One region of the Mycobacterium sp. NGS41 genome, then DNA from elsewhere that is predicted to be linked to it. Evidence: riboswitches for the same ligand, from Rfam matches in the RefSeq annotation. Region 1 holds a riboswitch; the other holds the start of a gene.
What was found. A riboswitch is a leader RNA that binds a small molecule or an ion and turns the genes downstream of it on or off. The one in region 1 is predicted to bind fluoride.

Region 1 (6,443 bases):
ACCGACAACCCGCGGATCGAGATGCCCTGTCCCATGCTGGCAGCCACAGGCTGCGCCGCTGTCGACGGTTCACCTACGCCACCTGCGCCGCCGGCAATCCATTGTGGCAACATGGCGGCGCCCGGCCCATCTCCGGTGAACGGCCCCTCACCTTTAGCGAAGTCACGGTCGGCATTGATCCGAAGAGCTCTCATCGTCGTCGTTGCCGAGACCGACGACGCCGACCCGCTAAAAATCGACGCCGGCGCCGCGGTAGCGGCCGCTACTGTATCGGCGGCGGCCACAGGTATGGCGATCGCCGTCAGGATGGTCCCCAGGGTGGAGAGCGGGTCCGGCGGATCGGCTGCCGCCGGTGCCGCCGCGAGCCCCTGCAGGGCCTGGGGGAGCGCCGACATCACTTTCGGGCCGCTCGACATGATCGCCTGCGGTACCGCGGCGGCTTGGCCGGCCACTCCCGCCGGGTTGGTGGTCGGCGGGGGTGGTGTGAACGGTGTCAAGGTTGCTGCTGCCGCCGACGAGCCGGCGTAACCGTACATCGCGGCGGCGTCCTGGGCCCACATCTCGGCGTAATGGGCTTCCGTGGCCGCGATCGCCGGAGTGTTCTGCCCCAGAATGTTCGTCGCAACCAACGTCAGCAACAGGCTGCGGTTGGCCGCGATCATCGGCGGGGGCACCGTCATCACGAAGGCCATCTCGTAGGCAGCTGCTGCGGCCCTGGCTTGTGTGGCGGCTTGCTCAGCTTGCGCAGCCGTTGTGGTCATCCACGCGACGTATGGCAAGGCTGCTGCGGCCATCGACGCCGACGCGGGACCCAGCCACGGCCCGCTGCTCAACCCCGAAACCACCGACCCGTAGGAGTCTGCCGTGGAATCAAGTTCGGCGGCCAGCCAGTCCCAGGCCGTCGCAGCCGCAAGCATCGGCCCCGAGCCGGGACCGGTATAAATCCTGCTGGAGTTGATCTCCGGCGGTAGTATCGCGAAATCCATTGCGCATCCTTCGTCTAGCCGGCTGCTATGGCGTTGGCAGCTTCTGTGGCCGCATACGATGCGGCGCTGGCCCCTAGCGCGCCGACAAACAGGTGATGGACCGCTTCCGACTGGGTGCTGATCGCCTGGTACATCTGCGCGTGGATGGCGAATTGCGCGGCCGTCAACGCCGACACCTCATCGGCAGCAGCCGGAATCACGCCGGTCGTTGGCGCCGCCGCGGCCGAATTCTGGGCTGCCATCGCAAAACCAATACCTTCCAGGTCGGCGGCAGCCGCCGTGAGCGTTGCCGGCTGCGTGGTCACAAAAGACATAAGATTTCCTTCCGTACGAGTCATCGACTTGTGAATGACAAAAGTTCAGGCAGCCTTCCCCCCTCATTCGATGTGCAGCACTTTCTGCACTGTTGTTGAAAACCCGCTCCCAGATTGCAGTTTGGCGAGCGGGGTAGCCGGCCAATCCGTCGATCGGTGACGTGAACTCGCGTGCAAACCATGAGAGCCGAGTGGCTGAATCAGTAGACACCGAGTGCAGTAGAGGGCAGATGGACTTCGCCGGATGCTGAGGATGAGTTGCTCATAGCGGCGAGAAGTTGACCTGACGGCCTCACGATGTGCAACGCGAAAGCCGTTCGGCTCCAGCATATTCCGGATCCATCGAGTTGTCCTGAATGCCGTGCATGACGCGCTCTCGCAAGGCCAATCGAGTACCGCATGCACCCACACGTGGGGAACAGCACGGCAAACCACGATTAAGACGCGAGATAAGTGAGCCACCGTTAACCACCTGCCTTGCACCCGAGCCAAGTAACGGGTAGAAGCCATCAGCCAGGTGCGGCGGTTACGGCGAGCTTCATCGCCTATGCGCGATGGTAACGTCGGCCTAACCGCGGACGCAATGTCGCAAACACAATCCTCGCCCAAGCCGACCTCAAATATCACGGCGTCGCGGTAGGCAACCAGCCCTTACGTTCGGGGCCCGCAATCATCGAGACGTGGTGCCGTTCTTGACCAAGCCGCGTCGTCATTGGTTAACTGGCTGTGGCGATGGCGTCCGCCTGGGGAATTGTTCTCCGAACCGCCAAACTGGCTAATGGCACCTGCGAACCCGAGGAGTCGCAGGTGGCACCTGTTTGCGCGGCCTTGCTCGGCGAGTTGGTGCACGACGTCGCCGCGGTCCCGATATATCACTCGCGTCGTTCAGCCCAGCGCTTCCACGACCAGATGGCGCACGACGGTCTGCCGCCGCTGATCATTCAAGTGCTCCAGGTGACGGCTGTCGCTGAAGTGTCACCTGCGCTTAGCGGCTTCATCTCTTGGTTCGAGCCGAGTTTGCGAGGCTGTCGCGATTGCCTGCGGGTCGCTGGCCAATCATCCTATTCCCGACCCATGAACACAATGTCTGCGGCATTCGTTACCAAACGTCTTGTACCGTCCGGTTTTTCTTACACGCGCGCTTCGTGGATGAAAGGAATCGGCCACCGAAAGCGGCATGCCGGTGAGCTGCCGGTGCCGACCGGGGCAGGTGTTGCGAGATCGACAAGAGGTTGTGAGCCGGCTACTGCGGCCGCTGGCGAAGCGTGGTGACAATCGCATGAAAACCATCATTGTCTCTGGTAGCGGTGGGCTCACGGCCGCGATTATTGAAGGGTTGGAAAGCGCCGGAGCTCGTGTCGTCCGGCTCGTCGACGAGGAGGTCGCCGATACGCCGGACGACCTCGTCGAAGCTGGCGTCGCCCAAGCGGCTGCTGTCGTGTGCACCGGCGATGACGATGTGGCGAATCTCGAAATTGCCTTGCTCGCAAAGGAAGCCAACCCCAACATTCGCGTGGTAGCGCGATTGGCCAACGACGTGCTACGTGAGGCGCTCAACGACGATAGTGAACTTGGCGCGATACTCGACGTCGCCGAACTCGCGTCAACGTCAATCGTTGAAGCATGTCTGGCGCGCACCACCCACGCGTTCACCGCAGCGGGCATTGAGTTCCTGGTGTCGGGCAGCGAGGCCGTCCGCGACGACACGCTGCGCGAACTGTACGGCGATCTTGCCCCGGTGGCGGTGATTCACGGCCAAAGCTCACCGACCCCCGGAATGACGGACCTCTGCCCGGGACGCGACCTCGCGGTGCATGCCGGCGATTGGGTGATGATGATCGGAACCGTGGACGAGCTCAGCGCTCGTGGTACTAAAGCTCCGCGCCCCACTAAGTCGCGATCCCGACGACCCCTCTTGCGCCGGTTCCTCGACGGCATACGCGCTGTGCGTGACGACGTGAACCCGGCGTTCTACCCGATCATGAGCGCACTGGTGATACTTATCATCGGCTCGATGGCCTTAATACATTTGGGCTATAAGGCTTCACCGCGGATGTCGTGGATTGACTCTTTGTACTTCACCGCCGAGACCCTCACGACAACTGGCTACGGCGATTTCAGCTTCCTAAACCAGCCCGTCTGGCTGCGGCTATTGGCTGTGATGATGATGTTCGGTGGCGTGATCAACACCGCACTAATCGTCTCCTTCATCGCAGACGTGCTGCTTTCACGTCGTTTCATTTACTCGGCCGGGCGTCCCCGAGTGCGGCATCTCCGCAATCATGTAATTGTTATTGGGCTCAGCGCGGTAGGGGCACGCGTGGTGAATGATTTGACCACTGCTGGATACGAGGTCGTGGTCATCGAGCGCGACCAGAACAACCGTTTCGTGTCTTCGGTAATCGACCTCGACGTTCCAGTGATCTTGGGAGACGCGACCATGCATCAGACGCTTGAGTTGGCGCGCGTCAATCGGGCACGCGCGGTGGCGGTGATGACCCGAAGCGAAGTGGTTAACGTTGAAACCGGCATCATCGCGGCCAGGATGTTGGGCCGCCCATTGTCGCCCAAAGTCACTCGACCGGACGTGCCGCTGGTGTTGCGAGTATACGATCGCGCGTTGGGCCGCGTGATCGCAAAGCGATTCGGCTTCGTTAACGTTCGCTCAACCGTTGAGCTGGCCGCACCGTGGTTTATCAGCGCCGCAATTGATCTCGACGTGCTGGCCACGTTTTCGGTCGGGCAGAGCTCGTTTGTGGTCGGCGCCATGCGGGTGGTGGTCGGCAGTGAACTCGACGGAATGCAAATGTTCGAGCTCTCCACCAAGACTCGAGTCATTGCGATCACTCGGCCGGGTTCGCCGGTTAGGCTGCATCCCCGTCGCGACGCCCGATTACGCGCCTACGACACTGTCTACCTCATTGGCCCATACCGCGAGTTACTAGAGACGCTCCGCAAAGGGCAGCTTCCGGAGCTGTCCGCTACCGTCGATCGATGATGGCATGCGCCAAGGGTGAGGCACTTACGAAGGACGGCTGAGCGCTGGTGCTGTACACCCGCGCCATGGGTACCGCTCAAGCGAGTTTGATGCCGTCGAAACGTATGTTCGCGGCGTTCTCGGACTGATAGTGTGATCGCGGCGGTGGGGCTCGCCACAACCGCACGTCCACGATGGACGGCCAACGGTCCCTTGTCTACTGGACCGGCTTTGGCCGAATTGTGGATATGGAGGCGGCAAGTGGTGATGCGGTTTTCGTCGGTTTCGGCGGTGGAGATCTTGGATTCGCGTGGCCGGCCGACGGTCTGTGTGCGCGCGGTGTTGGCTGATGGGCGCGCTGTTCGCGCTGGGGTGCCGTCCGGGGCATCGACGGGTACCCGCGAGGCCGTCGAAGTGCGCGACCACGACGATCGATACGACGGACGGGGTGTGCAGCGCGCCGTCGCCCATGTCAACGGTGCAATCGCCGACGCAATAGTTGGTCGCGCTTTTGAATCCCTGGACGAGGTTGACGATGCCCTGCGAGTGCTGGACGGCACCCGGGATAAATCGAGACTCGGTGCCAACGCGATCGTCGGCGTCTCGATTGCCGCCGCACGCGCGTTCGCCGCAGAATCCGGAGATCCGTTGTGGCGCTATCTGTCCGGGCCGACAGTGGCACCGCGCCTGCCGGTGCCACACTTCAATGTCGTGAATGGTGGCGTCCATGCTCCCAATGCGCTGGATTTTCAGGAATTCATGATCGCTCCCGTCGGTGCGCCGTCACTGGCCGAAGCCGTCCGCGGCGGCGCGGAGGTATATGCACGGCTTCGCCGCGAACTTGCCGATCGCGGGCTGGCCACCGGTTTGGGTGATGAGGGCGGGTTCGCTCCCGATATCGCTTCGCCCGAACAGGTGCTGGCGCTGCTCACCAAGGCAATCATCGACGCCGGATACACTCCGGGACGCGCCGGTATGGCGATCGCACTGGATCCAGCGGCCAGTGAATTTCATCGTGACGGCAGGTACGAGGTAGCGGGCGAGTCGCTTTCCAGCGAGGAGATGATCGAACGGTACTCGTGGATGATCCGCGAGTTCCCGGTGTGGAGCATCGAAGACGGCATGGGCGAGACCGACACTGACGGCTGGCGGAAGATGACCACGGCGCTCGGCGACCGGGTCCAGCTGGTGGGCGACGACAACTTCGTGACCAATCCGGTGTTGATTCGATTCGGTGTGGACGCGGGCGTCGCCAACGCCGCACTGATCAAGGTGAACCAGATCGGCACTGTGTCGGAAACGCTTGAGGCACTTGCCGTGTGCCGAGATGCGGGCTACGGCGCGATGATCTCCCACCGGTCGGGAGAAACCGACGACACGTTCATTGCCGACCTGGCGGTCGGGTCGGGTTGCGGTCAGATCAAGGCTGGCGCTCCGGCACGCGGTGAACGGGTCGCGAAGTACAACCGACTGATCGAAGTCGCTGAGGCCACACCTCATCTGGAGTTCGGGCTGGTGCCTGATGATCATTGATTCCCCTGGACTCGATCACGGTGTTGCGAAGACCACGGCCAAGACGACGAAAGGGTTAGTCCCGCTATGACAATCACGCTGGTATATCTGGCCAGGCACGGCCGCACCGCGCTCAACGCCGAAGACCGCTTACGCGGACTTAGCGACCCGCCGCTCGACGAGGTAGGGCTGGCCGAGGTGGCGTGTCTGGCGAAAGTCCTTGCTGAGCGAAGTCCCACCGCGGTGATCTCCAGCCCACTGCAGCGAGCCGCAGACACCGCTCGGGCGATTGGAAGGGCGGCCCATGCTCCCGTGTCAACCGACATCCGGCTCAACGACCGCGACTACGGCCCGATGACCGGTGAGCGCCGCGACGAGGTGCAAGACCGCTACGGCAGCATAGACGCCGCACCCGGAGTCGAGCCGCTGGCCATGGTGGCAGAGCGTGCTCGGTTGGCCTTCTTCGAGCTGGTCGCCGAGCACGAAAGTGGACCGATTGTCCTGGTATCTCACGACGCTTTTAATCGTGCCCTGCTCGGGCAGATCGACCCGAGCTTGACCCACGTCGGGCAGCGCACCGCCTGCTGGAATCAGCTCAGTTTCGGCGACGGGGCATGGCGGGTGGATGCCTACGATCAAAAACCGGACGATTCT
Region 2 (8,180 bases), on a different contig from region 1:
GGACCACGAAGCCGACGTCTATGACGTCATAGTGCTCGGCAGCGGCGGCGCCGCGCTCACCGCCGCGCTCACAGCCGCGGTGGCCGGTGCCTCAGTGCAGGTGTTCGAGAAGGCTCCAACCGTAGGCGGAACGACTGCGGTCTCGGGCGGCATCGTGTGGATCCCCGCCCACAACCGTTGTCCCGACCGGGAATTGACGGTCGACGACGCATTGCGATACCTGCGCGCGCAGTCGTTCGGTTCCATGGACGACGCGCTGGTCGAGACATTCGTACACACCGGCCCCGCGATGCTCGACTTCGTCGAGAAACACAGCGGTCTGCGCTTCGAGATCGCGCCGGGCTTTCCCGACTACCAGCCCGAGCTGCCGGGGGGACAACCGAGCGGTGGCCGGTCGCTGAGCGCAATTCCCTTCGACCTCAGCCAACTTGGCGAATGGGCTAGCCAGATCACATCGTTTCCGGAAGATTGGTCCAACGTCGGTTTCGACGCCGAAACCCGCGCGCGTTTGCATGCCGATGTCGACGAGCAAGCCGGCGACCTATGCGTGGCCGGCACCGCGTTGATCGCGGGACTGCTGAAGGGTCTGCTCGATCTCGGGGTGACACCACGCACGAAGACACGGGCGGAAGAGCTCATCGTCGACGGCGGGAAGGTCACCGGAGCGCGAATCGCTGGGCCCGAACAGAGCATGAGCGTTCGCGCCCGCCACGGCGTGATCCTGGGCACCGGCGGCTTCGAATGGGATCCTGTTCTGGTGCAAGCGTTTCTGCGCGGCCCAATGCACGGAGCGGTATCTCCGCCGAACAACACCGGCGACGGCCTGCGCATGGCGATGGCGCACGGCGCCGAGCTGGCGAACATGGGTGAAGCATGGTGGGTGCCGATCGTCCGGATCCCGGGCGACTCCATCTCGGGCAATCAACGCAGCCGCAGCGTACGGCTGGAACGCACGCGCCCGAGAAGCATCATGGTCAATCGGGCCGGACGCCGGTTCGTCAACGAGGCCTGCGATTACAACTCGATGGCCGGCGCCTTCCACTATCTCGATCCTCGCGGCGGCTACGTCAACGACAGTGGGTGGATTGTCTTCGATTCAATTCACCTGCAACGCTATGGATTTCTCGGCGTTGCCCCCGGGGAGCCCGTCCCGGACTGGTTCTGCGAGTCTGCGGACCTTGCCGAGCTGGGCGCCAAGACCGGCATCAATGCCGACGGCCTCGCTCGCACCATCGAAGAGTGGAATCGCCACGTCGCAGCCGGATCCGATCCCGACTTCGGGCGTGGCTCAAGCGCTTACGACGGTTACTGGGGTGACGACCAGGCCACCACACTGGCCGGGAAGACACTCGGCCCGATCGACACCGGCCCCTACTACGCGGTTCCGGTATGCGTCGGTGCGATGGGAACCAAGGGCGGGCCGCGGACGGACCATGACGGTCGCGTGCTTCACGTCACCGGCGAGCCGATCGCGGGTCTGTTCGCTGCGGGCAACGCGATGGCCGGCGTGACCGGACGAGCGTATGGCGGCGCCGGTGGGACCATCGGCCCGGCAATGGTTTTCGGTTACCGCGCAGGATATGCGGCCGCCACCGGGAAGTCCGTCGAGTAGCGCGAGCAGACGTAAAAGCCCCCGCACGCACGGCGTGTCGGGGGCTTTTACGTCTGCTCACCCTGGGAAACGGGTGCGGCCGCGGTGTGCCGCATAACCAACAGGATCAGCGGTACCGCGGCGAGTTCCGTGACAACCGCAAATACGACGACGCTGCCGACGGTTAGGCCGAACAGCGCGCCAATGACAGCGCTGCCGGCGAACCAGGCGAGGCCGTAGATGCCGGTGAAGATGCCGTAGGCGGAGGCGCGCCGAGCCGGCGATACCATCGGGGCCACTGCGGCCGGGATGATCGATTCATGAACGCCCATCCCCAAGCCCCACAGGCAGCTGCCGATCAGGGCGGGCCAGAAGCCGCCGAGGAAGACCAGCGGCGCGTACGCGGCAGCGGCCACCGTCAGCGGTACCAACAGACCGATACCGACCCGGTCGAAAAGACGTCCGAACACCAGGGAGCCGGCACCCGACACCGCCATTGCGGAGGCGTAGAAGACCGGTATATACGTCGCAGAAATGGTGCCGGTTTGCTGGAAGTGGTAGGCCATGATCGGAAAGTCGGCGAAGCCGGCGGCCACCAACCCCGCGGCGACGAGGTAGATCCAAAACACTCGCGGCAGCTGCTGCGTGCGCATCGGTGCGGTGGCCGGGTCAAGATCCTGCGGGCGTGGATAAAGTAGCCGCGCCACCCCCAGCAGCGAGAGCATAATCACAGCCGGAACGGCAAGCGCGCCGAACGCGAGCCGATAGTTGCCATGAGTGCTGGCGACGACAAACGCGACGAGTAATGGACCGACCAGAGCGCCGAATTGGTCGAGCGCTTCATGTACACCGAAGCCCCAGCCATAGCCCATCCGTTTTGCGGCATGGGAGAGCATGGCGTCACGAGGCGGGTTGCGGATTGCCTTCCCGATTCGTTCCGCGATCACCAGGACGGCCGCGATCTGCCAGCTGCCGGCCAATGCCATCAGCGGCACCACCGACATCTGCAAGACGTAGCCGCCGATAGTGATCGGCCAGTACAGTCCGGTGCGGTCTGCAGCGCGTCCCGAGACCAGGCGCAACCCGTAGCCGAGCAGTTCGCCGAATCCGGTGATCACCGCGATCGCCAGCGCTCCGGCACCAAGCAGACCGAGGAACTGTCCGACGATGCTGCGGGACGCTTCATACGTGAAGTCGGCGAAGAAGCTCATCACGCCGACCATCAAGACGAACTTCAGCGCGGGCGATAACCGGCGACCGCGCTGGCGGGAGGCGTTGTTGGGCAACGCCTTTCCCTCGTTGTCGACGGTATCGGGCTGGTCACTCATGGGGAGCCCTGCTTGCGATCTGGTTCTGGTGGCACGCAGCCTCGCCACGAGCACCGCTACCGCACAACACAATTCGACTTGCGAACGGAGGGAACATAGCCACCTGCGACTCCTTCTTTTCGCAGGAGCCATCAGCCATGTGACGGTTAGGAGACGATCTTCCTGGCGGGCTCCTTCGCCGCTGCCAAGTTAACCAACGCGCATTCCTATTGGTCAAGCAATAGCATCGGCGAGCAGACGCAAAAGCACCCGTTTCGGCACGAAATCGGGGGCTTTTACGTCTGCTCACCCTTGGAAACCAAGCGTTCCGCTGCGGTATAGGGATCGTCGTGGCCGTCGACCACCGACTCAGCGAGCCCGTCGAGATCCGGGCTGCTCCGCAGCCGGGTTTGCGCCAGCGACAGGATTTGGGCCCGGGCCCGAGCTAGCCGTCGGGCGCGGCTGTCGGCGCGGTGATGATCGTCGATCGCGGTCACGAGGTCCGAAACACCTTCTCCCCGTGCGGCAATGAGGCTGAGGATGGGTGCTTTGGTCTCAGCTCGCAGGTCCCGCACGGTCTGTTCGGCGCCCTCCCGGTCGGCCTTATTGACCGCCACGATGTCAGCGACTTCCAGCACACCCGCTTTGGCGGCCTGGACCGCGTCGCCGGCCCCGGGATTGAGGACGACGACGGTCGGGTCCGCGACGGCGGCGATCTCGATCTCGGATTGGCCCACGCCCACGGTCTCCAACAGGATCACGTTGTATCCGATCGCACCCAGCAGGCGGATAGCCGCCGGAACCGCGGCGGCCAGGCCGCCGATATGGCCGCGGCTTGCCACCGAACGGATCAGCACGTCGGAGTCGTTGATATGCGCGGCCATTCGTATCCGATCGCCCAGCAGCGCACCACCGCTGAACGGCGACGAGGGATCCACGGCCAGCACAGCCACTCGGCAGCCACGCTCCCGGTACGCGCCGACCAGTGCCGCGATCGTCGTCGACTTGCCGGCGCCCGGCGGTCCGGTTATGCCTATTACACCGACGTCGCGGGCCGCTCGCGCCTCGGGACCACCAAGGCTTGCCAGTACTTCGTCGCGGCGGTCGCCTTCGACAAGACTGAGCAACCGACCCGCGGCACGCGGAGAACCGTTGCGCGCACTGGCAATCAGATCGGCGATGTCCATCTTGCGGCCTATTCGACTCCTTAGGGCGCAGCGACCTCGATGACGGTCGCGGAACCCATCCCGCCGCCCGCGCACATAGCGGCGACCCCTATGCCGCCGCCGCGCCGACGCAGTTCGTACACCAGGGTGACGAGCATCCTGGCGCCGGTCGCCGCCACCGGATGTCCGAGCGAGCAGCCGCTGCCGCTGACGTTGACTTTGTCCGGGTCCAGATCGAGCAGCTTGACGGTGGCCACACACATTGCCGCGAATGCCTCGTTGATCTCGAACAGGTCTACGTCGGAAACTGAAAGTCCGGCCCGCTTAAGCGCTTTCGGAATAGCGTCGACGGGTGCCAAGCCCGTCGAGGCGGGATCGACACCGACCGAGGCCCAGGAAACCACGCGCGCCAGTGCGGGCAGTCCCAGCTCGTCGCTGGCGATGGTTAGCACCGCGGCGGCGTCGTTGGCGCCGCAGGAGTTGCCGGCGGTAATAGAAAAGCCATCGATTTCGGGATGCAGCGGCTTGAGGGCAGCCAGTTTCTCCATGCTTGTGTCGCGGCGCGGGTGCTCGTCGACCGAGAACATGCCATGCGGCGTCTGAATCGGGACGATCTCGTCGACGAAACGGCCCTCGTCGATAGCGGCGATCGCGTTGCGGTGCGACCGCAACGCCCACGCGTCCATCTCCTCGCGGCTCACGCCAGCGGCCACGGCTGCGTTCCAGCCCACGGTGATCGACATGTCCATGTTGGGTGCGTCGGGCCGGTCTGGATGGGTCGGCGGGAACCAGTCGACCCACTCACCGTCCATCTGAAACCTTGACCGCGGCGACGTGGATGCCGAGTTCACACCACCGGCGATGATGAGCTGATCCATCCCCGCGCGCACACTTGCCGCCGCACTCTGCACCGCCGCCTGACCCGCCGCGCAGTGCCGATTGTTGGCCAGGCCGGGAACCGTGGGCAGTCCCGCGGTTATGGCCGCGTGCCTCGCGACAACGCCGCCGCCGTAAAGACCCTCGCCCAGGATGACGTCGTCGACCTGCGCCGGATCCAGACCCGCCGCGGCCTCGGTGACTACGTGGTTGGCAAGGTCGAATGCGGTGGTGTCGCGCAGCGTTCCCTTTCGCGCGGTTCCGATGGGGGTGCGCAACGCGGACACGATGACGGCTTCAGGCACAGGTCTTCTCCACTTCGGCGGCATTTCAACAGGCATGCGCGGGGCCGGAGAGCCGACCGCACATTCATGAGAACACTATTCTCTCAGTTTGAGAGTATGAGTTGCAAGGTGGGTCACCATTGCAGCCGAGCAGACGCAGAATCGCACATACGTGCATCGAATCGTGCGATTCTGCGTCTGCTCGCCAATAAATCAGGAGGCCAGCTTGGAGGGAACGATCGCGGTCCCCGGCGGAAACGTCTGGTTCAAACGGATCGGCGGCGGCGCGGGCCGTCCGCTGCTCGCGGTTCATGGCGGACCGGGCTTGCCGCACAACTACATCACTTCGTTGGAACGTCTGGCCGACGAGCGGGAAGTCATTTTCTGGGATCAGCTCGGCTGCGGGAGATCCGAATGCCCGTCGAATACGAAACTTTGGACGATGGAACGCTCGGTCGCCGAGATGGCTGCCGTTCTGGAAGCCCTCGGCCTGAACCGCTTCCACATCTTCGGCAACTCGTGGGGAGCGATGCTGGCGCAGCAGTACGTCCTGGACGCGGCACCTGCTGCGGCCAGTCTCACCATCTCGAACAGCATCGCGTCAATACCGCAATTTTCGGATATGGTGGCCCACAAGAAGTCCCGCTTGGATGCGGCAACGCAATCCGCGATAGACCGTCACGAGGCCGCCGGCACGACTTCGTCGGCCGAATACCAGGCCGCGATCCGTACCTGGAACGAGACGTATCTTTGCCGTCTGCATCCCTGGCCCAACGAACTAGAGGAAGCCTTCAAGAACATGGGCAATGAGATCTTCGGTACCTTGTTCGGGCCGAGCGACTTTCATATCGTCGGAACCATCCGCGACTGGGAGGTGTTCGACCGGTTGACCGAGATCACGGTGCCGACCCTGGTGATCGCGGGCAGGTTCGACCAGTGCGCGCCAGAGCACATGCGGGAAATGCACCAGCGCATTGAAGGGTCACGGTTCGAGCTTTTCGAGTCGAGCTCGCACATGCCGTTCATCGAAGAGCCGGACCGGTTCGATCAGGTGATGCGCGAATTCCTTCGGCAACACGACGACGTGTGATTCGCTACGAAGCCCTTGTTGCGACCGCTGCCTTGATGATGGCCGTGTGCACGGTGTGCCATTGCGGGCGACTGAATCCCGCGCGCAGCAGAAGCTCGGTTGCACGGCGGGGCGTTCGCGCTTTGCCCCGCCGAGTGATCGCGAGCGTCGGGATCAGCCGTCGGGAAAACTGGTCGACCAGAACCAGATGGCCACCCGGCCGCAGCACCCTTGCGCATTCCGCGAGCCCGGCGGCTTGATCCGACCAATGGTCAAACGACGTACTGCTGACCACCACGTCCATCGACGCATCGCTGTGGGGCAGGTGCTCGGCCATCCCGGTGACGAATGTCAGTCGATCGTCGTGGGTCAACCATTTGGCGGTTCGATCATGTTGGGAGCAGAGTCAATTCCGTCAAGTTGTTGGGCTCCCGGATAGCGGTTGGCTAGCAACCGGAGGAGGCATCCGGTCCCGCATCCCACATCGAGGACGCGCTGTGGTGACGCCACTGTCGTCGTTGTCAAGGCGGCGGTGCGGTCGCTGATGATGTGGTGCAAACGACCGCGCCAGCCCTGGTCATACGACGTGGCCCGATCATCGAACTCTGCGACGTCACGATAGGGCGGTACCACGGCATTCTAGAGCGCGAACAGACGCAAAAGCACCCGCAGCGCCCCCGAAATGGGGTCTTTTGCGTCTGCTCGCCCGACTTAGTTCTTGGCCGCATTCAGCTTGGTGATGATCGAGCGGAAGTCCTCGGTGGTAAACGACTGATGCTCAGCCGAAAGGGCGTAGTCCAGACTGGCGAGCACGGCGCGCTCCAGGTGAATATTGAGCACCCGCTTGGTGCTTTCCACCGCTTGCTGTGGCAGCTCCATGATGCGCTTCGCGCAGTCCATCGCCTCGGCGACCGGATCGGCGACCACGTGGTTGGCCAGGCCGAGTTCGACGGCCCGGTCGGCGCGAATCCGCGTGCCCGTCAACGCATATTCCTTCGCCAGCATCAGGCTGATGTGCAGCGGCCAGGTCAGCGGTCCGCCGTCAGCGGCCACCAGCCCTACCTGCACATGGGGGTCGGCGAGGTAGGCATTTTCGGCGATGTAGACGATGTCGCTAAGGGCGACCAGGCTGCAGCCCAGCCCGACGGCAGGCCCATTGACCGCAGCCACCACGGGAATTCGGCACCGAGCCATGCCCAGCACGATCTCGCGCCCGTCGCGAATCGTCTTGGCCCGCAGATCGGCGTCGTTCGCCAGCTCGGCAAGATACGAGAAATCGCCGCCAGCCGAAAATGCCCGACCGGCACCGGTAATCACCGCCGCGCGGGCGGTGGGATCGTCGGTCAGCCGCTGCCACAGCCGCGCGAGCCCGACGTGCAGGTTGTCGTTGACGGCATTCAGCGCATCCGGGCGGTTGAGCGTGATGATCCGCAGGCCCCCCTCGGCGCGAACGTCGATTTCACTTGGCATGTCGTACATTTCAGACTCCCAATCCGAGGATCCGCGAAGCGATGATGTTCTTCTGTATCTGCGAAGTCCCGCCCATGACACTCTGCGCCCGACTGTACAAGTACGCGCTGAGCAGGTCTGGGTCGCGGGTTCCGGTGACCGCCAGCGCGGCGTGCCCGACGGACTGCTCAACCCAGGTCATCAGCAGCTTGTCGAGCGACCCTTCGGGCCCGTGCGAAACGCCGTCCAGCTGTTCGGACAGCCGCCGGCGGACGTGATGAGTCAGCATCTCCGACTGGACCGCTGCCCATGAGAGTTCCTCAGGTACGGGAGCTTGGACGGCGCTGTTGCGCGCCGCCAGATCCCGGACCAGTTTGCCGTATCTGGCCGCGTATCCCAGGGTGGATGGCTCACGTTCGTGGCCGACGACCGTCATGG

Region 2: linked by a shared signal. The riboswitch ahead of AC5Y21_RS11000 (MFS transporter) and the one ahead of AC5Y21_RS20355 (potassium channel family protein) in region 1 are both predicted to bind fluoride.

Annotation. Positions count from the first base shown of each region.
Region 1 is NZ_JCALDF010000027.1:9,711-16,153, forward strand. It holds gene AC5Y21_RS20345 (PPE family protein) at 1-986, opposite strand, end outside; gene AC5Y21_RS20350 (PE family protein) at 1,001-1,300, opposite strand; fluoride riboswitch at 1,794-1,855, opposite strand; fluoride riboswitch at 2,020-2,095, shown strand; gene AC5Y21_RS20355 (potassium channel family protein) at 2,580-4,298, shown strand; gene eno (phosphopyruvate hydratase) at 4,542-5,810, shown strand; gene AC5Y21_RS20365 (histidine phosphatase family protein) at 5,877-6,443, shown strand, end outside.
Region 2 is NZ_JCALDF010000009.1:50,625-58,804, reverse strand. It holds gene AC5Y21_RS11005 (FAD-dependent oxidoreductase) at 1-1,612, shown strand, start outside; gene AC5Y21_RS11000 (MFS transporter) at 1,660-2,919, opposite strand; fluoride riboswitch at 3,035-3,108, opposite strand; gene AC5Y21_RS10995 (ArgK/MeaB family GTPase) at 3,195-4,085, opposite strand; gene AC5Y21_RS10990 (thiolase family protein) at 4,106-5,245, opposite strand; gene AC5Y21_RS10985 (proline iminopeptidase-family hydrolase) at 5,451-6,314, shown strand; gene AC5Y21_RS10980 (class I SAM-dependent methyltransferase) at 6,319-6,666, opposite strand; gene AC5Y21_RS10975 (class I SAM-dependent methyltransferase) at 6,663-6,926, opposite strand; gene AC5Y21_RS10970 (enoyl-CoA hydratase/isomerase family protein) at 7,005-7,772, opposite strand; gene AC5Y21_RS10965 (acyl-CoA dehydrogenase family protein) at 7,774-8,180, opposite strand, start outside.